One region of the Pseudomonas sp. NPDC087697 genome, then DNA from elsewhere that is predicted to be linked to it. Evidence: predicted binding sites of a transcription regulator. Region 1 holds the regulator's gene; the other holds the start of a gene.
What was found. The regulator sigma-54, encoded in region 1, starts transcription at its own class of promoters, with help from an activator protein. The targets are predictions, from matches to a motif close to ANTGGCATNNANNTTGCTNT.
Positions count from the first base shown of each region.

Region 2: the regulator sigma-54 is predicted to act here: its motif matches at 9,117-9,136, upstream of ACIPIN_RS22655 (circularly permuted type 2 ATP-grasp protein).

Region 1 covers NZ_JBIUVW010000011.1:128,587-138,993, forward strand. Annotated here, with positions in the region: gene lptA (lipopolysaccharide transport periplasmic protein LptA) at 1-537, shown strand, start outside; gene lptC (LPS export ABC transporter periplasmic protein LptC) at 1-5, shown strand, start outside; gene lptB (LPS export ABC transporter ATP-binding protein) at 537-1,262, shown strand; gene ACIPIN_RS11205 (RNA polymerase factor sigma-54) at 1,446-2,939, shown strand; gene hpf (ribosome hibernation-promoting factor, HPF/YfiA family) at 3,051-3,359, shown strand; gene ptsN (PTS IIA-like nitrogen regulatory protein PtsN) at 3,372-3,836, shown strand; gene rapZ (RNase adapter RapZ) at 3,839-4,696, shown strand; gene ACIPIN_RS11225 (HPr family phosphocarrier protein) at 4,712-4,990, shown strand; gene pmbA (metalloprotease PmbA) at 5,151-6,497, opposite strand; gene yjgA (ribosome biogenesis factor YjgA) at 6,606-7,130, shown strand; gene tldD (metalloprotease TldD) at 7,179-8,621, opposite strand; gene ACIPIN_RS11245 (carbon-nitrogen hydrolase family protein) at 8,627-9,487, opposite strand; gene ACIPIN_RS11250 (YhdP family protein) at 9,565-10,407, opposite strand, start outside.
Region 2 covers NZ_JBIUVW010000040.1:29,677-40,083, reverse strand. Annotated here, with positions in the region: gene ACIPIN_RS22685 (amidotransferase) at 32-760, opposite strand; gene ACIPIN_RS22680 (3-hydroxyacyl-CoA dehydrogenase NAD-binding domain-containing protein) at 856-3,000, opposite strand; gene ACIPIN_RS22675 (acetyl-CoA C-acetyltransferase) at 3,026-4,231, opposite strand; gene ACIPIN_RS22670 (c-type cytochrome) at 4,838-5,644, shown strand; gene ACIPIN_RS22665 (transglutaminase domain-containing protein) at 5,785-6,594, opposite strand; gene ACIPIN_RS22660 (alpha-E domain-containing protein) at 6,591-7,541, opposite strand; gene ACIPIN_RS22655 (circularly permuted type 2 ATP-grasp protein) at 7,554-8,963, opposite strand; gene ACIPIN_RS22650 (ribonuclease E inhibitor RraB) at 9,264-9,605, opposite strand; gene ACIPIN_RS22645 (hypothetical protein) at 9,817-10,053, opposite strand; gene ACIPIN_RS22640 (START domain-containing protein) at 10,191-10,407, opposite strand, start outside.

The sequences.
Region 1 (10,407 bases):
GTTAAAACTCTCCCTATTTTGCTCAGTCTGGGCGCTGCACTGGGAAGCGTGAGCGCCTGGGCTCTGCCGAACGATAGCCAGCAACCTATTCGCATTCAGGCTGACGACGCTCAACTGGATGACAAACAAGGCATCGCCACCTACAAAGGTGACGTGATCATTACCCAGGGCTCGATGAAAATCACCGGCAACACCGTGACCATCACCCGCACCAAGGCCGGCGAAATCGATGTCGTGACCTCGGTGGGCAACCTGGCGTATTTCGAGCAGTTGCAGAAGGTTGGCGATCCGCAGCCGGTCAAGGGCTACGGGGTGACTATCCAGTACCATGCTGCGCAAAACCGCATCGTACTGATTGACCGCGCCAAAGTGATCAACGAAGGCAACACCACCGAAGGCGAGAAAATCGTCTACGACACCGTCAAGCAGGTTGCTAACGCAGGCCGTGCCACCGGTGCCTCGGTGACTGCGCCGCGCCCACGGGTCGATATGGTCATCCAGCCGAAGCAGAAAACCGACCAGCAGAAGGCCCAGTAATGGCAACTCTGAAAGCTCAGCATCTGGCCAAGAGCTACAAGAGCCGCCAGGTCGTGCGTGACGTCAGCCTGTCGATCGACAGCGGCCAGATCGTCGGCCTGCTTGGCCCGAACGGCGCCGGCAAGACCACCTGCTTCTACATGATCGTGGGCCTGGTCCAGGCCGATCAGGGGCGCGTACTGATCGACGACCTGGACGTCAGCCACCAGCCGATGCACGGTCGTGCACGAGCGGGTATCGGCTATCTGCCGCAAGAAGCGTCGATCTTCCGCAAACTCTCGGTCGCCGACAACATCATGGCCATCCTCGAGACCCGCAAGGAGCTCGACAAGGCCGGTCGTCGCAAGGAGCTGGAAAGCCTGCTGCAGGAATTCCACATCAACCACATCCGCGAAAACCTCGGCATGAGCCTTTCCGGTGGCGAACGTCGCCGCGTGGAAATCGCCCGTGCCCTGGCCACAGCGCCGAAATTTATCCTGCTCGACGAACCGTTCGCCGGCGTGGACCCGATTTCGGTGGGCGACATCAAGCAGATCATTCATCACCTCAAGGCCAAGGGTATCGGCGTGCTGATCACGGACCACAACGTCCGCGAAACCCTGGACATCTGCGAAACCGCTTACATCGTCAACGATGGCCAACTGATCGCCGAAGGCGACGCTGAAACCATCCTGGCCAACGACCTGGTCAAGGAAGTGTACCTGGGCCATGAATTCCGCCTGTAAGCACTGAGGTGCCTGGTCAGTCGCCGGAGCGCTTGCCCCAATAAAAACTATACGTTTTTATTGTTACAGCGCTCTAGGCAAACACTTCAGTTTCAGGCATATAATTTGCTTATGTTTGGCGCTCACGCGCCCTGTAGTGGATGGCGCATGTGCGCCGGCGAATTAAGGTGTTAAGCCCCTGCCATGAAACCATCGCTAGTCTTGAGAATGGGCCAGCAGCTGACGATGACACCGCAGCTGCAACAGGCCATCCGCCTGCTCCAATTGTCGACCCTGGACCTGCAACAGGAAATCCAGGAGGCATTGGAGTCCAATCCAATGCTCGAACGCCAGGAAGAAGGCGACGACTTCGATAACGCCGACCCGATGGCGGACAACATCGAGCAGAAACCCAACACCGATATCCAGGAACCCACCTACCAGGAAACCGCCCCCACGGTGGATAACCTCGAGGAAGGCGACTGGAACGAGCGCATCCCTAACGAACTGCCGGTCGACACCGCCTGGGAAGACGTTTACCAGACCAGCGCCAGCAGCCTGCCGAGCAACGATGACGACGAATGGGACTTCACCACTCGCACCTCCGCCGGCGAGAGCCTGCAGAGCCATCTGCTCTGGCAATTGAACCTGGCGCCAATGTCCGACACCGATCGGCTGATCGCCGTAACCCTGATCGACTGCATCAACAATCAGGGCTACCTGGACGAAACGCTTGAGGAAATCCTCGAAGCCTTCGATCCGGAACTGGACATCGAACTGGACGAGATCGAAGCCGTCCTGCATCGCATCCAGCAATTCGAGCCTGCCGGCATCGGCGCACGCAACCTCGGCGAATGCCTGTTGCTGCAACTGCGTCAACTGCCCGCCAAGACCCCTTGGCTGGCCGAGGCCAAGCGCCTCGTCATCGACTACATCGACCTGCTGGGCAGTCGCGACTACAGCCAGCTGATGCGCCGCATGAAGCTCAAGGAAGATGAACTGCGCCAGGTCATCGAACTGGTACAGAGCCTCAACCCGCGTCCGGGCTCGCAAATCGAGTCCAGCGAAGCCGAATACGTGGTTCCCGACGTCATCGTGCGCAAAGACAACGAACGCTGGCTCGTGGAGCTGAACCAGGAGTCGGTTCCGCGTTTGCGCGTCAACCCGCAATACGCCGGTTTCGTCCGTCGCGCCGACACCAGCGCCGACAACACCTTCATGCGCAATCAGTTGCAGGAAGCGCGCTGGTTCATCAAGAGCCTGCAAAGCCGCAACGAAACCCTGATGAAAGTCGCCACCCAGATCGTCGAGCACCAGCGCGGCTTCCTTGAGTACGGCGATGAAGCCATGAAGCCGTTGGTCCTGCATGACATCGCTGAAGCGGTCGGCATGCACGAGTCGACGATTTCAAGGGTGACCACGCAAAAATTCATGCATACCCCGCGCGGTATTTATGAACTGAAATACTTTTTCTCCAGCCACGTCAGCACCTCTGAAGGCGGTGAATGCTCGTCCACAGCGATCCGCGCGATCATCAAAAAACTGGTTGCCGCGGAAAATCAGAAAAAGCCGTTGAGTGACAGCAAGATCGCTGGTTTACTGGAGGCACAAGGCATTCAGGTGGCCCGCCGCACCGTCGCCAAGTACCGCGAGTCCCTTGGGATCGCGCCTTCGAGCGAACGCAAGCGGTTGATGTAGCGGGCTACGCCACAGCGTTCCAAGGTTGTGTTCGAAAAACTTTTCGGACACAGCCTAGTGGCAGGTAAACCAGCCTGCCGCCTTATGCACTGGCAACGAAGGAGAAGCTGTATGCAAGTCAATATCAGTGGACACCAACTGGAAGTGACCGAACCCCTGCGCAAATACATCGGCGAAAAACTCGAACGATTAGAAAGGCATTTCGACAAGATCACCAACGTGCAGGTCACGATGACCGTCGAGAAGCTGCTGCAGAAAATCGAAGCCACGCTGCATATCCCCGGTGGAGAAGTAGTTGCCAACGCTGAGCATAACGACATGTATGCCGCGATCGACGCTCTGACCGACAAACTGGATCGCCAACTCAAAAAGCATAAGGAAAAGACCCAGGGCCAGCTCCAAGGCGCAACCGGTCGTTAATACTCCCAACCCATGATCCGACTTGAAAACATCCTGACCCCCGGCCGTTCTTTGGTGAACGTGCCGGGCGGCAGTAAAAAACGCGCCCTTGAACAAATTGCCAACCTGATCGCCCGCGAAGTGCCGGATCTGGAGATGCAAGATGTCTTCGAGAGCCTGATTGCCCGTGAAAAACTCGGTTCCACCGGTTTTGGCAACGGCATCGCTATCCCCCACTGCCGCCTCAAAGGTTGCGAGTCGCCCATCAGTGCCTTGATGCACCTGGACGCCCCTATAGATTTCGATGCCATCGACGGTGCCCCGGTCGACCTGCTGTTCGTTTTGCTGGTCCCGCAAGCCGCTACCGATGCGCACCTGGAGCTGCTCCGCCAGATCGCCAGCATGCTTGATCGTAAAGAAGTCCGCGATCGCCTGCGCAGCGCCACCAGCAATGAAGCCTTGTATCAGGTTGTCCTCGACGAGCAGAACGGTCACTAACCATGCGCTTGATCATCGTCAGCGGCCGCTCAGGCTCAGGTAAAAGCACCGCCCTCGATGTGCTGGAGGACAACGGCTACTACTGCATCGACAACCTGCCGGCCGGCCTGTTGCCGGAATTGGCCGAGCGTGCACTGATTCACACCGAACTGGCGCAGCCTCTGGTCGCCGTCTCCATCGATGCGCGTAACCTGCCGAGCCATCTGTCACGCTTCCCGGAGCTGTTGGAAGAAGTCCGCAGCCGGCACATCCAGTGTGATGTGCTGTATCTGGACGCCGACGAAGAAACCCTGCTCAAGCGCTTTTCGGAAACCCGTCGCCGCCACCCGCTGAGCAACGCCAACCGCTCGCTGGCCGAAGCCATCAATGACGAGACCAGTCTGCTGGGGCCGATTGCCGACCTGGCCGACCTCAAGGTCAACACCACCAATCTGAACCTGTATCAGCTGCGCGATACCATCAAATTGCGTCTCTTGAACCAGCCAGAGCCAGGCACTGCGTTTCTGGTAGAGTCCTTCGGTTTCAAGCGGGGCATGCCGGTCGATGCCGACCTGGTGTTCGACGTGCGTTGCTTGCCGAACCCGTACTGGAAACCGGAACTGCGTGCTCAATCCGGGCTGGACCAGCCGGTTGCCGAGTATCTGGCTGCGCAGCCGGATGTCGAAGAGATGTTCCAGGACATCTCCAGCTACCTGCTCAAATGGCTGCCGCGCTTTGCCGCCAGCAACCGCGCTTACGTCACAATCGCCATTGGCTGCACCGGCGGGCATCACCGCTCCGTCTACCTGACCGAACGTCTGGGTCAGGTCCTGCAACAATCCCTGAAGAACGTCCAGGTTCGCCACCGCGACCTTAGCTAAAGGATTCACACCGCGATGCCCGCTCTGGAAATTGAAATCATCAACAAACTGGGCCTGCATGCCCGCGCTTCCGCCAAGTTCGTGGGCAAAGCTGCGGAGTTTCCCTGCGAGATCAGAGTGGGCCGCACCCCCGACACGAGCAAGATGGTCGATGGCAAGAGCATCATGTCCATGATGATGTTGGCCGCCGGTAAGGGAACGACGATCCACCTTAACGCAGAAGGTGATCAAGCTCAGGAGGCGCTGGATGCGTTGAAAGAGCTGATCAACAACTATTTCGGCGAAGGTGAGTAAAAGATCGCAGCCTGCGGCAGCTCCTACATGTGTTCGACGCGATATTCATGTGAGTCCTGATCCCGTAGGAGCTGCCGCAGGCTGCGATCCTTATCGCGGCCATTAAAAAAAGCGCGCCACCCAATGGGTGGCGCGCTTTTTTTTTCATAACGGTAAGGGTTTAGCTACCCGCCACCGTCATCCGCTCGATCAACACCGAACCGGTGCGAATGTTGCTGCGCAGTTCCAGGTCATTACCCACCGCAACGATCTGCTTGAACATGTCGCGCATGTTGCCGGCGATGGTCACTTCCTGGACCGCGAACTGGATTTCGCCATTCTCGACCCAGAAACCCGCCGCACCGCGAGAGTAGTCACCGGTGACCATGTTCAAGCCCTGGCCCATCAATTCGGTCACCAGCAATCCGCGCCCCATGCGTCGCAGCAGCGCCGCCTGATCTTCGTCGCCGTAGGTGACGAACAGGTTGTGCACACCACCGGAGTTGGCGGTGCTTGGCATGCCAAGTTTACGGCCTGAATAAGTACCCAACACGTAAGACACCAACTCGCCCTTCTCGACGAACGGTTTGGCATAAGTCGCCAGACCATCGCCATCGAACGCCGAACTGCCCATGGCGCGCATCAGGTGCGGACGCTCATCGATAGTCAGCCATTCAGGGAAGAGCTTCTGCCCCAGCGCACCTTCGAGGAACGACGACTTGCGGTACAGGTTTCCGCCCGAAATCGCACCCAGGAAACTGCCGAACAAACCGCCCGCCAGTTCTGCGGAAAACAGCACCGGCACTTCGCAGGTCGGCACCGGACGCGCGCCCAGGCGGCTGGCAGCACGTTGCGCTGCACGTTGACCGATGCTGACCGGATCGGCCAGCAAGTTGCCCTGGCGATTGACGTCGTACCAATAGTCGCGCTGCATCTGGCCGTCAGCTTCGGCAATCATCACGCAGCTCAGGCTGTGACGCGTCGACGCATAACCGCCGATAAAACCATGGCTGTTGCCGTACACGCGGCAACCCTGGTGAGTGCTCAAAGTGGTGCCGTCGGCGTTCTTGATCCGACTGTCGGTGGCGAACGCCGCCGCTTCACAGGCCAGCGCCCGCTCGATCGCTTGCTCCGGGGTGATGTCCCATTCGTGGAACAGATCGAAGTCCGGCAAGTCCTTGGCCATCAGCGCGGCGTCAGCCAGGCCCGAGTGTTCGTCCTCGGAGGTGTGCCTGGCGATGGCCAGGGCGGCAGCAACGGTTTCGCGAATCGCCTCGGGGCCACTGGCCGAGGTGCTGGCCGAGCCTTTGCGCTGGCCAACATACAAGGTGATACCAAAACCCTGATCACGGTTGAACTCAACGGTTTCAACTTCCCGCTGACGCACCGTGGTCGACAGGCCCTGCTCCAGAGACACGGCCACTTCGCAGGCACTGGCACCCTGACGCTTGGCTTCGGCGATGATCTGCTCGACTTGCTCTTGCAGTGCCGGCAACGCTTGTGGGCCGACGCTTTCAACTGCACTCATGCTGTTCTCCACTCAAATTCTGCTTTCGGTTAAGGTCATCGAGCGACCGGGCCGGACAAGCGGCCCCCGACTGGTTATCATGGCGGCGTTTCTTTGCGGACTGCCACCATGGTTGATTCTTACGACGACTCCCTCGACGGGGGAGAAAAAAGCAAAACCCAGGTCAAACGCGAGCTGCATGCTCTGGTTGACCTTGGCGAGCGCCTTACAACACTCAAGCCTGACTTGCTGGCAAAACTGCCGTTGTCCGACGCTTTGCGCCGGGCTCTTAGCGACGCGCCCAAGCACACCGCGAATATCGCGCGTAAACGGCACCTCATGTTTATCGGCAAACTGATGCGCGATCAGGACACCAGCGCCATTCTGTCGCTGCTTGACCAACTCGATGCCTCCACTCGCCAGTACAACGAACGTTTCCACGGTCTGGAGCGCTGGCGCGATCGCTTGATCGCCGGCGACGATGCCGTACTGGAAAAGTTCGTCGTCGACTACCCGGACGCGGATCGCCAGCAACTACGTTCCATGATCCGTCAGGCCCAGCATGAGCTCGCGCAAAGCAAGCCTCCTGCTTCCAGCCGTAAAATCTTCAAGTACATCCGTGAGCTGGACGAGACTCAACGCGGTCTGCGTTAGTCTTCGACCGGGGTGTTCGGCCACGCCGCACACCCCAGGCTCCACCTATCAACCGCCCGTGCCACCCACGGTGATCGCGTCGATTTTCAAGGTTGGCTGGCCGACACCCACCGGCACCGACTGACCATCCTTGCCGCACGTCCCTACCCCGCTGTCCAGCGCCAGGTCATTACCGACCATCGACACCCGACTCATGGCTTCCGGACCGTTACCGATCAACGTTGCCCCTTTTACCGGCGCGGTAATCTTGCCGTCCTCGATCAGGTACGCCTCGCTGGTGGAGAACACGAACTTGCCGCTGGTGATGTCGACCTGACCGCCGCCCAGATTGGCGCAGTAGATGCCTTTCTTCACCGAGGCGATGATTTCTGCCGGATCGCTTTCGCCACCGAGCATATAAGTGTTGGTCATGCGCGGCATCGGCAGGTGCGCGTAAGACTCACGGCGACCGTTGCCGGTGCGCGCCAATCCCATCAGGCGAGCGTTGAGCTTGTCCTGCATGTAGCCCTTGAGCACGCCGTTTTCGATCAGCGTGGTGCACTCGGTCGGGGTGCCTTCGTCGTCGATGCTCAGTGATCCACGGCGACCGGCCAGTGTGCCGTCATCGACGATGGTGCAGAGTTTGGACGCAACCATTTCACCCATGCGACCGCTGTAGGCCGAACTGCCTTTACGGTTGAAGTCGCCTTCCAGACCATGGCCGACCGCTTCGTGCAGCAACACGCCGGACCAACCCGACCCCAGAACCACCGGCAAAGTACCGGCCGGCGCCGGAATGGCTTCGAGATTCACCAGCGCCTGACGCAGCGCCTCACGGGCGTAGCCCATGGCACGATCTTCAGCGAGAAAATAGCGGTAATCGGTACGCCCGCCGCCGCCATGACCACCGCGTTCGCGGCGACCGTTCTGCTCGACGATCACGCTGACATTGAAGCGCACCAGTGGTCGCACATCCGCCGCCAGACCACCGTCGGTGGAGGCCACCAGAATGCGCTCCCAGACTCCGGCCATGCTCACTGTGACTTGCTGGATACGCGGATCGAGAGCGCGAGTCGCCACGTCGATACGCTTGAGCAACTCGACCTTCTCGGCGCGAGTCATTACTTCCAGTGGGTTGTCGGGACCATACAACCGGGCAACGTCCTGAGTGCTGAACGCCTGCACCGTACCGTTTTGCCCGGCGCGGGAGATCGAACGAGCGGCGCGAGCCGCCAGCCCCAGGGCTTCAAGGGTGATCGCATTGCTGTAGGCAAAACCGGTTTTTTCACCCGATTGCGCACGCACGCCGACACCCTGATCGAGGTTGAAGCTGCCTTCCTTGACGATGCCGTCTTCCAGCGCCCAGGACTCGGAAATCTGTCCCTGGAAATACAGGTCGGCCGCATCGATGCCCGGGCCGGCCAAATCACCCAACACGCTTTGCAGGTTCTCGATCGTCACGCCGCCCGGCGCTAGCAGATGTTCACTGACTGAGGACAACAACTCGCTCATAGGTTTTACGCCTTAATTCCACGTTCTGAGGCAGGTCGCTGTGCGCCCTGCGAGAAAAAGCGCCGGTGACTGGACACCGGCATCCGCGCCCGGATGGACGCCTGTTCGCTGCTATCACGTTCAGCCAGCAGCACGGCTTCGCCTTGATCCTGCTCCGCCAGCACGCGCCCCCATGGGTCGACAATCGCCGCATGGCCGAAGGTTTCACGCGGTCCCGGGTGGGTTCCGCCTTGGGCAGCGGCCAACACGTAACACTGGGTCTCGATGGCCCGCGCGCGGATCAACACTTCCCAATGGGCCGCGCCCGTCACCGCGGTAAACGCTGACGGTGCGGTAATCAGTTCCGCCCCGGCGGCGCGCAATTCGCTGTACAGCTCCGGAAAGCGCAAGTCGTAGCAAACCGTCAGGCCAACCCGGCCGACCGGCGTATCGGCAACCACCACCTTACTGCCATGAGCATAGTCATCGGATTCGCGGTAGCGCCCACGATTGTCCGCCACATCGACATCGAACAAATGCAGCTTGTCGTAGCGAGCCACCGTTTGACCGTGCTCATCGATCAGCAACGAGCAGGCATTGGATTTTGCCTGGGGCTGATCCACCGGCGGTAACGGCAAGGTGCCGGCCACTATCCATAACTTGAGGTCGCGAGCGGTCTGTTTCAACCAGGGCAGGATCGGGCCTTCGCCCACGGCCTCGGCGCGACCGATGTCAGCGATGTCACGACGGCCCATGGCGGCGAAGTTTTCCGGCAATACCGCCAGTCGCGCACCGCCCGCTGCCGCTTGCTCGAGCAAATGCCGAGCATGGGCCAGGTTGGTCGGCACGTCGCTCTGGCTGACCATTTGAATCACCGCTACAGACATGGCCATTTCCTTATCTGGAATCAACACATACAGGGGGCTTACGGCCATGCTACTCCATAGGTCTGGAGAATGGCTTTTCAAAAAGGCTTGTCGTAGGTGATTTTCGGCTCTTTCCAAGGACCTTTGATGGTGTATTTGACGCTGGCAAAGCGCGCCACGCGATCACCGATCAGCTTGTCGATCAAAAACAGTGCACCGCCTACCGCTGGCGCGCCGACAATCAGTGCAGCAATCGGCAGGTTGTTGGTCAACGGCAGGGTCAACAACAGCTGGGCATCGACCTTGTCGTTAACCATGTCCATGGTGCCGTTGAGCTCAAGATTGCTCGACGGGCCAGTCAGGGTGATCGGTTCGCGAGTGACGTACACACCATCGCTGGCCACCAGCAGCCCCTTGACCCGGTCGTAACTCAGACCTTTGCCGAACAGGTCGGAGAAGTCCAGACGCAAGCGACGGCCGATCGAGTTGAAATTGAGCAGGCCAAACACCCGCAACGCCTGCGCGCCACCTTCGACTTCGACGAACTGCCCTTTGCGTAGCGTGGCATCCAGGCTGCCGGAGTAACGCTTTGGACCGACCCAGGCCGGTGAGCCAGGCCAGCGGCCGTCGATGTCCATATGGAACTCTTCGCTGGTCACCGTCGGCGCGAAGCCCCAGCCCTTGAGCACATCTCCGAGATTCTTGCCCTCAAGACGGCCCTTGTACCAACTGCTGCTGGCACCCGCCACGCCTTCCCAGCCACCCGCGCCCTGCAACTGCATGCCTTTGAGGCCCAGATTCATGCTGTTGAAGGCAATGCCCTTGACGATTGGACGGACCTTCAGCGACCAGGCGCCCACCAGGTCAGCGCCCTGATACAGCTCGTCAATCTTGATATCCAGTGCGGGAATTTTCGTCGGATCGACCGAAGCCAGCGGGTC
Region 2 (10,407 bases), on a different contig from region 1:
GATCGCAGCCTGCGGCAGCTCCTACCGGCATCTATACGGATTTGGTCTTCGGCTTATGCGCCACAAACCGCATCATCCACTCCGCGACAGTGGTGCCGTGGTGCTCATGCGCCAGGCTGGCCACGCCTTTCTGATAGACCTGCTCGCCAAGGTGCTGCTGGCGGATTTCCAGCAACGCCCGCGAGTAATCGTGAATGAACTCCGGGTGGCCCTGGAAGCACAGTACCTGGTCGTTGATGTGGTACGCGGCGTATGGGCAGAAATCGCTGGAAGCGATCACCGTGGCGTTTTCCGGCAGCGCGGTGACCTGATCCTGGTGACTGATCAACAAAGTCAGCTCTTCCCTCACCGGGCTCATCCACGGCGCCTTGGCGGCGAGTTTGTAGTTGTGGGTGCCGACGCCCCAACCCTGGGTCGCGCGCTCGCTTTTGCCACCCAGCAACAGCGCCAGCAATTGATGGCCGAAGCACACGCCCAGCAGTTTGTCGCCACGCTCGTAGCGCGTCATCAGGTATGTCTTGAGGGTTTGAATCCACGGGTCGGTGCCGAACGAATCAGCCTTGCTGCCGGTCACCAGATAGGCATCGAAGCTCAGCTCATCGCTCGGATATTCGCCCTGCATGACGTTGTAGACGCTGAACTCGGCAGCGATGGGTTGCTGCGAAAACAGACGCTGGAACATCTGCCCGTACCCCTGATATTGATCGACCAGTTCTGGACGCAGGATGTCGGTTTCCAGAATGCAGATGCGTAACGACATAAAAAGTACCTGACACGATAAAGGCGATAGTGCACACCTCAGAGCCTGCCTTGAAACGCGGGGTCAAGGCAAGCCCGGTGCGCGCCGCCAGTCCGTCAGAACAACGCTCCGCTCGCGGCTCTTTCCAGCAGCAACGCAGGCGGTGTAAAGCGCTCGCCGTACTGTTCCGTCAGGTATTGGGCACGGGCGACAAAGTCTTTCACGCCATATTGGTTGATGAACTGCAACGCCCCGCCAGTCCAGGCGGCGAAGCCAATACCGAAGATCGAACCGATGTTGGCGTCGGCCGTCGACAGCAGCACGCCCTCCTCCAGGCAGCGCACGGTTTCGATGACTTGGACGAACAGCAGGCGATCGCGTACGTCCTGTGGCGATATCTGCCCGTCAGCCTTCTCGAAACGCGTTTTCAGCCCCGACCACAAATGTTTCTGCCCACCGGCCGGGTATTCGTAGAAACCACCACCCGCAGCCTTGCCAGGACGTTTGTATTCGTTGAGCAGCAGATCGATCACGGCAAACGCTGGATGCGCTGTCAGCGGTTTGCCTTCGGCTTGCAGGTCTTTAGCGGTTTGCTGACGGATATGGCTCATCAGGCTCAGGGAAACTTCGTCGGAGATCGCCAACGGACCAATCGGCATCCCGGCCTTGCGCGCCTCGGTTTCGATCATCGGCGCCGAGATGCCCTCGCCGAGCATGGCGATGCCTTCGTTGGTGAAGGTGCCGAACACCCGTGAGGTAAAGAACCCACGGCTGTCGTTGACCACAATCGGGGTTTTGTTGATTTGCAGGACGAAATCGAAGCCACGAGCCAGGGTTTCATCGCTGGTATTGGCGCCTTTGATGATTTCCACCAGCGGCATTTTATCGACCGGGCTGAAGAAGTGCAGGCCGATGAATTTCGACTGATCCGGGACAGCCGTCGCCAGACCACTGATCGGCAAAGTCGAAGTATTGGAAGCGATGACCGCGTCTGCACCGACGACTTTTTGTGCCGCCGACGAGACTTCGGCTTTCAGCTCGCGGTCTTCGAACACCGCTTCAATGATCAGATCGCAGCCCGCCAGATCGGCGTCCAGCTCGGTGGCTTTGATTCGCGCCAGCGTAGCGTCCCGCTGCTCCACGCTCAGTTGACCACGGGCGACTTTTTTGTCCAGCAACGCCGCCGAATGGGCCTTGCCCTTCTCGGCTGCCGCCAGGTTGATGTCCTTGAGCACCACGTCGATACCGGCTACGGCGCTGACGTACGCAATGCCGGCGCCCATCATACCCGCGCCGAGCACCCCGACTTTCTTCGTCACGTGAGGTGCAAAGCCCGCAGGTCGGGAACCTCCGGCATTGATTTCGTTGAGCTGGAACCAGAAGGTGCCGATCATGTTTTTCGCCACCTGGCCGGTGGTCAGCTCGGTGAAATAGCGGGTTTCGATCAGCTGCGCGGTGTCGAAGTCGACCTGAGCGCCCTCAACCGCGGCGCAAAGGATCTTCTCTGGCGCCGGCATGCAACCCTGGGTTTTACTGCGCAAAATCGACGGTGCGATGGCAAGCATTTGCGCGACTTTCGGGTGCGACGGTGTGCCGCCGGGAATCTGGTAACCGCTCACATCCCAAGGCTGTTTAACCGTCGGGTTGGCGACAATCCAGGCCCGCGCCTTGGTCAGCAGGTCATCACGATCCGCCGCCAGCTCATCGACTAAACCGGCTTGCAGCGCTTGTTGCGGCCGGACTTTCTTGCCTTCCAGCAAATACGGAAGCGCCTTCTCCAGACCCAGCATGCGCACCATGCGCACCACTCCGCCACCACCCGGCAGCAGGCCCAGCGTGACTTCCGGCAAACCGATCTGCACCGACGAATTGTCCAGCGCAACGCGGTGATGGCAAGCCAGGCAGATTTCCCAACCGCCACCCAGCGCTGCACCATTGATCGCTGCGACCACCGGTTTTCCGAACGTCTCCAGTGTCCGAAGCTGAGCTTTGAGTGTCAGCACCATGTCGTAGAAGGCTTTGGCTTGGGGCTTACCGACTTTGATCAGTTCGTTGAGGTCGCCACCAGCAAAGAAGGTTTTTTTCGCGGAGGTGATGATCACTCCGGCGATCGAATCCTTGTCGGCCACCAAGCGCGCAACGCAGCCAGCCATGGCGTCGCGGTACACCGCGTTCATGGTGTTGGCGCTCTGGCCCGGCATGTCGATGGTCAGGACGACGATCTGGTCCTGACCTTTTTCGTAACGTATGGCATCAGTCATGAAAGTGTTTCCTTGAAGTCGGGGCTCAGAGGCGTTCGATGATGGTGGCGATGCCCATGCCGCCGCCGACACAGAGGGTCGCCAGGCCGTAGCGCAGCTGCCGCACTTCCAGTTCGTCGAGCAAGGTGCCGAGAATCGCGCAACCGGTGGCGCCCAGCGGATGGCCCATGGCGATAGAGCCGCCGTTGACGTTGACCTTGGTCGGATCGATGGCCATGTCCTTGATGAACTTGAGCACCACCGAAGCGAACGCTTCATTGACCTCGAACAGATCGATGTCCTCGACTCGCAGCCCGGCCTTGGCCAACGCCTTGCGAGTGGCCGGCGCCGGGCCGGTGAGCATGATGGTCGGATCGGTGCTGGTGACTGCGGTGGCGACAATCCGCGCCCGTGGCTGCAAGCCCAGCGCCCGGCCCTTCGCTTCGGAGCCGATCAGCATCAGCGCGGCGCCGTCGACGATCCCCGAACTGTTGCCGGGCGTATGAACGTGGTTGATTCGCTCCACGTGGCTGTAGACCCGCAGCGCGGTAGCGTCGAAACCCATTTGCCCGATCATCTCGAAACTCGGCTTGAGCTTGCCCAGGCCTTCCAGTGTCGAATCGGCGCGAATGAACTCGTCATGATCGAGCAGGACGATGCCGTTCTGATCCTGCACCGGCACCAGGGACTTTTTGAATGAGCCGTCCGCCCGTGCCCGCGCAGCCTTCCGCTGAGAGTGCAGCGCGTACGCGTCGACGTCCTGACGGCTGAAGCCCTCGATCGTGGCGATCAGGTCGGCGCCCACGCCTTGCGGAGTGAAATGGCTGTGCAGATTGGTCTGCGGATCCAGCGCCCAGGCGCCACCGTCGCTGCCCATCGGCACCCGCGACATGGATTCAACGCCGCCGACCACTACCAGGTCCTCGAAGCCGGAGCGCACCTTCATCGCCCCGAGATTCACCGCTTCCAGCCCGGACGCGCAGAACCGGTTGATTTGCACGCCTGCGACGCTGACGTCCCAGTCGGCCACCAACGCTGCGGTTTTGGCGATATCGGCGCCCTGATCGCCAATCGGAGTGACGCAGCCGATCACGATGTCATCGACCTCGCGGGTGTCGAGTTGCGTACGCTGTTGCAGAGCGCCCAGCAGTCCGGCCAGCAGGTTCACCGGTTTGACGCTGTGCAAGGCGCCATCGGCCTTGCCACGGCCACGGGGCGTGCGTAACGCATCGAAAATCAAAGCTTGGGTCATGACGTCCTCGTACCGCTGGGCAGATGAATAATGAGCGAGTTCTCACCTTAGGCTCAGCAGCGGCGGATTCAATGACCGAAGCGCTCAACGGCCTTGACGGTCACGCTCAGACGGACGGTAGTGAGCTATCGGATTAACCGATTCAGGTCACCGAACTGTCTAGCAAAAGGCCGGCAAAGCAGCTGGCAATACGCCTCATGCCTTTATAGAAGCTTTTTGCACTTACTTGATACGAAATGGATCTAAACCACAGCCTGCGGGGCCCCTAAGGTAAACATTACGAGGTTGTCGTCGGGTTTTGCCGAGGCGCTCGTGAGAAGGGAACTACAGCGCTTTGCCGTCATGGAGAAATGCAGGCAAGCATTCGACGCTCAGGAAATAACAAAAAAAGGCAGACAGCCATGTTCAAACATTCGAAAGTGCGTCAAGCCGGGCTCATTTTATTCGCCACTACGCTGTTACTGATTTTGCCGAACCTTACAAAAGTGATCGGATAATCAAGCGTGGTTGTTTACGACGCCTCACTAAAAAATTGACTCGCTCGCTACCCGGGTCCGTGCGCGTGTGCCAACCTTCACGGCATACCCACGACAGGATGGCGATCACTTGAAAGCTCTACTTTTGCTTGGGGCCTTGCTGCTCGGCACGCCCTTGTATGCCGCGCAGCTGGTGCTTGACCTGGGCACCGGCAGCCGAACCTGGCAGACCGAGGAGTTGCTCAAGCATCCTCAGGTTCGAAATATCCAGATCACTGACGACGTTTCCTACAAAAGGGACATGAGCTATCGCGCTGTGCCGCTGGCTGCGTTGTTGACCGGCATTAAAGCCGACGACCATTTGCAAGCCGTGGCCCTGGACGGTTTCGCCGCCGAGCTGGCTGCCGCGCCTTTGCTCGACACGGCGGGCGCGCAGGCGTGGTTGGCCATTGAAGACCCGAGCAAGCCTTGGCCAGCTCTGTCGGAAGGTAAACCCAGCGCCGGGCCGTTTTATCTGGTGTGGACCAACCCCCAGGCCGGCCATATCAGTCCCGAGCAATGGCCTTTCCAGGTCGCCAGTATCAAACGCCTGGCAGCGGTCGGCGTACGCTTCCCGGCCCTGCTTCCAGACCCGGCGCTCGCAGCAAATGACCCGGTGAATCTGGGCTATGCGTTGTTCCAGAAAAACTGCCTGGCGTGCCATCGTCTGAACGGCGCGGGTGATGCGCAGTTTGGTCCGGACCTGAACATTCCCTTCAGCCCGACCGAGTACTTTGGCGCCGAATTCCTCAAGCGCTATATCCGCGACCCGCAAAGCTTGCGCCAATGGCCACAGGCGAAGATGCCGGGGTTCTCGACGGCGGTATTGTCGGATGAGGAGATGACGTTGCTTGTGGGGTATTTGAAGCATATGGCGGGGCGTAAGCAGCAGCCCTGATAGTTTGAGAGATGTGGTGTTGGTGACGACCTCTTCGCGAGCAAGCCCGCTCCCACACTGGACTTTCTGAGTGACACAAATCGTGTGTACTCAGGAGATCTAATGTGGGAGCGGGCTTGCTCGCGAAGCGGTATCCACAATTACTGCTGCTGAACAGAGATCACTGGCGCCGGCGTCGGTGAGACGAACACCTTGGCGTGCATCTGCTCACTCCCACCGCCACGGCGCATGCCGCGTACCGGGCAAGCATCGAGATAGTCGAGGCCCACCGCCAGTTTCAGATGACGCTCGGGCCTGGCCAGTTCATTGGTGACATCGAAGCTGTACCACGCGTCGTCGAGCCACGCTTCAGCCCAGGCGTGACTGGCCAGGTGCTCGCTGTTTTCGCTGTACAGGTAACCCGACACATAACGCGCTGGAATCCCCAGGCTGCGCGTGCAGGCGAGAAACGCGTGGGCGTGATCCTGGCAGACGCCCGCACGCCCGGCGAAGGCTTGAGCGGCGCTGGTGTCGACTTCGGTGGAACCTGGTGTGTAGGTCATGTGCTGGTTGAGGCCATGCATCAAGTCGATCAGCGCTGTGCGATCACGGCGCTGGTGACATTCCTTCTCGGCGAACGCACGTAGCGCTTCGTCCGCCTCGGTCAGTCGAGTGAAACGCAAGAACGGTAGCGCCGACTGGCTCTCGTGCTCGGCCTCACGCAACTCATCAATGTCCACCTGGCCCCGCGCGCCGATGATGATCGCCTCATGAGGCTCATCCATCGTCAGCACGTGCAGGATGTTGCCGAACGGATCGAGTTGCGCGCGCACCGGCCGCGGCAGGTCGAGTTGCCAACTGAGCACGTGCTGACGCTCGCTGTCGTGGGGTGTCAGTCGCAAATACTGGATGCTCGCCCGCACCTGATCTTCATAGTGATAGGTGGTCTCGTGGCTAATGGAAAGTCTCATGCAGCCTCCAGGTAGGAACTGTGTATGGCGTTGCCCAACTGGCGCACCAGTGGGATGAATTCGGTCAGCCAGGCGTGCAGGCCTTCGTCGAGGATTTCGTTGATACCGGTGTAACGCAGCCGCGCGTCCATTTCCGCCGCCAAACGTTGCGCGGGGCGGCCGTTGGCCCCCGGCAGTTGGGCGAGGATCTGATCGATTTCTTCGGTGCAGGCACGCAGCGAACGCGGTACGTCGGCACGCAACAGCAACAGTTCGGCGACATGCCTGGCGCCAGGTGCGTCGCGGTAGATCTCGGTGTACGCCTCGAACGACGACAAGGCCCGCAGCAAGGCACTCCACTGGTAATACGCGTGGGCGGTGCCATCGCTGACCGCCTCAGCCTGATCGCCAGCCATTTCGTAGCGGGCATCGAGCAGGCGCAACGTGTTGTCAGCCCTTTCGATGAACGTCCCCAGACGAATGAAGCGGAACGCATCGTTACGCATGATGGTGCCGTAGGACGCGCCCCGGAACAGGTGGGAACGTTCTTTGATCCACTCGCAGAAACGGCTCATGCCATATCGACTGAGGCCCTGTTCGGCGATACCGCGAATCTCCAGCCAGGTCGAGTTGATGTTTTCCCACATGTCGGCGGTGATTCGCCCACGTACCGCGTGGGCACTGGCCCGCGCGGAGCCGAGACAGCTGTAGATGCTGGCCGGGTTGGCCGCATCCAGGGCAAAGAAGTGCAGCAATCGTTCGGCGTGCAATTCGCCATGGCGCTCCAGGTAATCGTCCAGCGTGCCGGTGATCAGCAAGGGCATCGCTAATTCGTGCAGACCGTCACCGCGGCCATCCTGCGGCATCAATGACAGCGAATAACTGATATCAAGCATCCGTGCGAGGTTTTCCGCCCGCTCCAGGTAACGCGACATCCAATACAAATCCGAGGCAGTTCTACTTAACATGGCAGGCTTCCTTCAATCCTCGACCACCCAGGTGTCCTTGGTTCCGCCACCCTGGGACGAATTGACCACCAGGGATCCTTCGCGCAGGGCTACACGGGTGAGGCCACCGGGCACTACCCGGGTTTCGCGGCCAGACAGGACAAACGGGCGCAAGTCAATGTGCCGCGGGGCGATGCCGTTTTCGACAAACGTCGGGCACGTCGACAGGGACAACGTTGGTTGTGCGATATACGCGTGGGGTTTGGCCTTGATGCGTGCGCGGAACGATTCGATCTCCGCTGCAGTGGCAGCGGGTCCGACCAGCATTCCGTATCCACCGGAACCCTGGGTTTCCTTGACCACCAGCTCAGGCAGGTTCGCCAGCACGTGAGAAAGTTCTGACGGATTGCGACACTGCCAGGTCGGCACGTTTTTCAGGATCGGTTCTTCGTCCAGGTAGAAACGAATCATGTCGGTCACGAACGGATAAACCGATTTGTCGTCCGCGACACCGGTGCCGATGGCATTCGCCAACACCACATTGCCGGAGCGATAGGACGACAGCAGCCCTGGAACGCCGAGCATCGAGTCCGGGTTGAACGCCAACGGGTCGAGGAAGGCGTCGTCGAGGCGACGGTAGATCACATCGACGGCTTTCGGCCCGTCGGTGGTACGCATGAACACCTTGTCATCGCGTACGAACAAGTCCGCGCCCTCCACCAGCTCCACGCCCATCTCGCGCGCCAGAAACGCGTGCTCGAAGAACGCACTGTTGAAACGCCCGGGGGTCAGCACCACGACACTCGGGTTGTCCAGCGCACTGGAGCTTTTCAGGGTGTCGAGTAACAGGTTCGGATAATGATCGATGGGAGCGATACGCTGTGCGGCGAACAACTCGGGGAACAACCGCATCATCATCTTGCGGTCTTCGAGCATGTAGCTGACGCCGCTGGGTGTACGCAAATTGTCTTCGAGCACGTAGTACGTGCCGTCGCCATCGCGCACCAGATCGACGCCAGAGATGTGCGAATAGATATCGCGATGCAGATCCAGCCCTTGCATGGCCAACTGGTACTGCTCGTTAGCCAGCACTTGTTCGGCCGGGATAATGCCGGCCTTGATGATGCGCTGCTCGTGATACAGGTCGGCAAGAAACATGTTCAGTGCCTTGACCCGTTGAATACAGCCGCGCTCGACGATCCGCCATTCACTGGCGGGGATGCTGCGGGGAATGGTGTCGAAGGGAATCAGGCGCTCTGTCCCTTGCTCATCACCATAGAGCGTGAAGGTTATCCCGGCGCGATGAAATAACAGATCGGCCTCGCGTCGCCGTTGTGCCAAAAGCTCGTCAGGCGTTTCAGCTAACCAACGGGCAAACTCCCGATAATGCGGGCGGACCAGGCCGCCGGCGTCGTACATCTCATCAAAATAGGTGCGGATCATGCCGTACTCCTTGTCACCCGGACACCTAGGCTTCGCAAGGCCCGTGCCAGCGGCATAAACGCTTTATTATCAATCAGTTGGATAATCGCCCAACGCACACCGCACCAATTCTGTGCGGCAAATGCCCCAACCTGATCGCCCCCGCTTCATTGCGAAGCAATGCTCATGGCTATTACCAGCATAGCCAGAGTTGATTTCACTGCCTGCGTGCGACAGCAGTCTTTTGATTTTTAATCGCCACGAACGAAAACGGCCAACCCTGAGGTCAGCCGTTGCTGAGTGTTGTCGCTGTTCATAGTGTTATGCGAGTAGCCCTCGTACCTCCTGCTTGACGCCCCATCCCTCGATAATCCCACCCAAAGGCTCGACCACCGCCTCAAAGTCCTGCTCGAAGTCGCCGATACCGCCGTAAGTGGCGTACATCACCTTGCTCAACTCCAGATGCCAGGCACCGTCATCGCGCACGCTGACCTGCGCATTCAAGGATTCACCGCGAAAATGCCCTGCCGCCCTGCGTGCCCGCTCCTCATCCGGGAAAATGGCGTAGAACTCGATGGGATGGAACCGTGAAAAGTCAAAACCGCCCTCTTTCATGCGGCGCAGCACGCTGCTGCTGATGTCTTCTTGATAGGCTGTGCTCATGAAACGTCCTCCTCAAACTGATGGATAGACTTTCCGTACTCCCTGCGCCCGCAACCGAATGGTGAGGGTGATACGGCAATCAGATTGCCGCCGGGAAACAAGCATGTAGCTGACAAGACCAGACCTTAGCGATCCATTCGCTGATCTCGATTGCAGAGTAGCCCCAAGTCAGAGCTGCTGCCAAGACCTGGTTGTGAGTCGCATCAAGAGGTTATGCAATTGGAGTGATACTGAGAATTTCAATGCTGTTTTGATCTTTCAGACTTTTGACTGTCGGATCATCGGTTCGACCCTCCAGATCATTGAGATCGAGCTCGGCCGGAACAGGGAGGAGTTTTGAACGAATCAATTGCGCGGCCCGCTCCATCGTGGGTTTTTGTTCGCAATCGAATTGCTCCACGGTCTGCACGCCGTGATGATCAACGAAGGTGACTTCCCACTTTTGCATCGGTGCCTCCTCGATTAAGCCCATTGATGGGCTTACAACATCTCGACCCCGAACGCCGGGCAATCGTTCCCGCGAAACCCATTGGTTTGAGATGAATAAGGCCGCCTGTTGACGGCCTCTTTCCAAAGAGCGCGGAATTACTTCTCAGCGCGTTCTTTCAGTGCTTTCAAGGTATTGAATGGCGCGTCGACAACGAACTTGTTGGCCAGCCAGGACGGCACGCTGCCACCTGGATCGGTATGAACCTGATAGGTCACTTCGACCTGGTCCGCGCCTTTTGGAACAAATTTCCAGAAGCCTTGAACCTGGGCGACACGCACAAAGCCTTTTTCTTCAGGAAGGTAGGTCGGCACA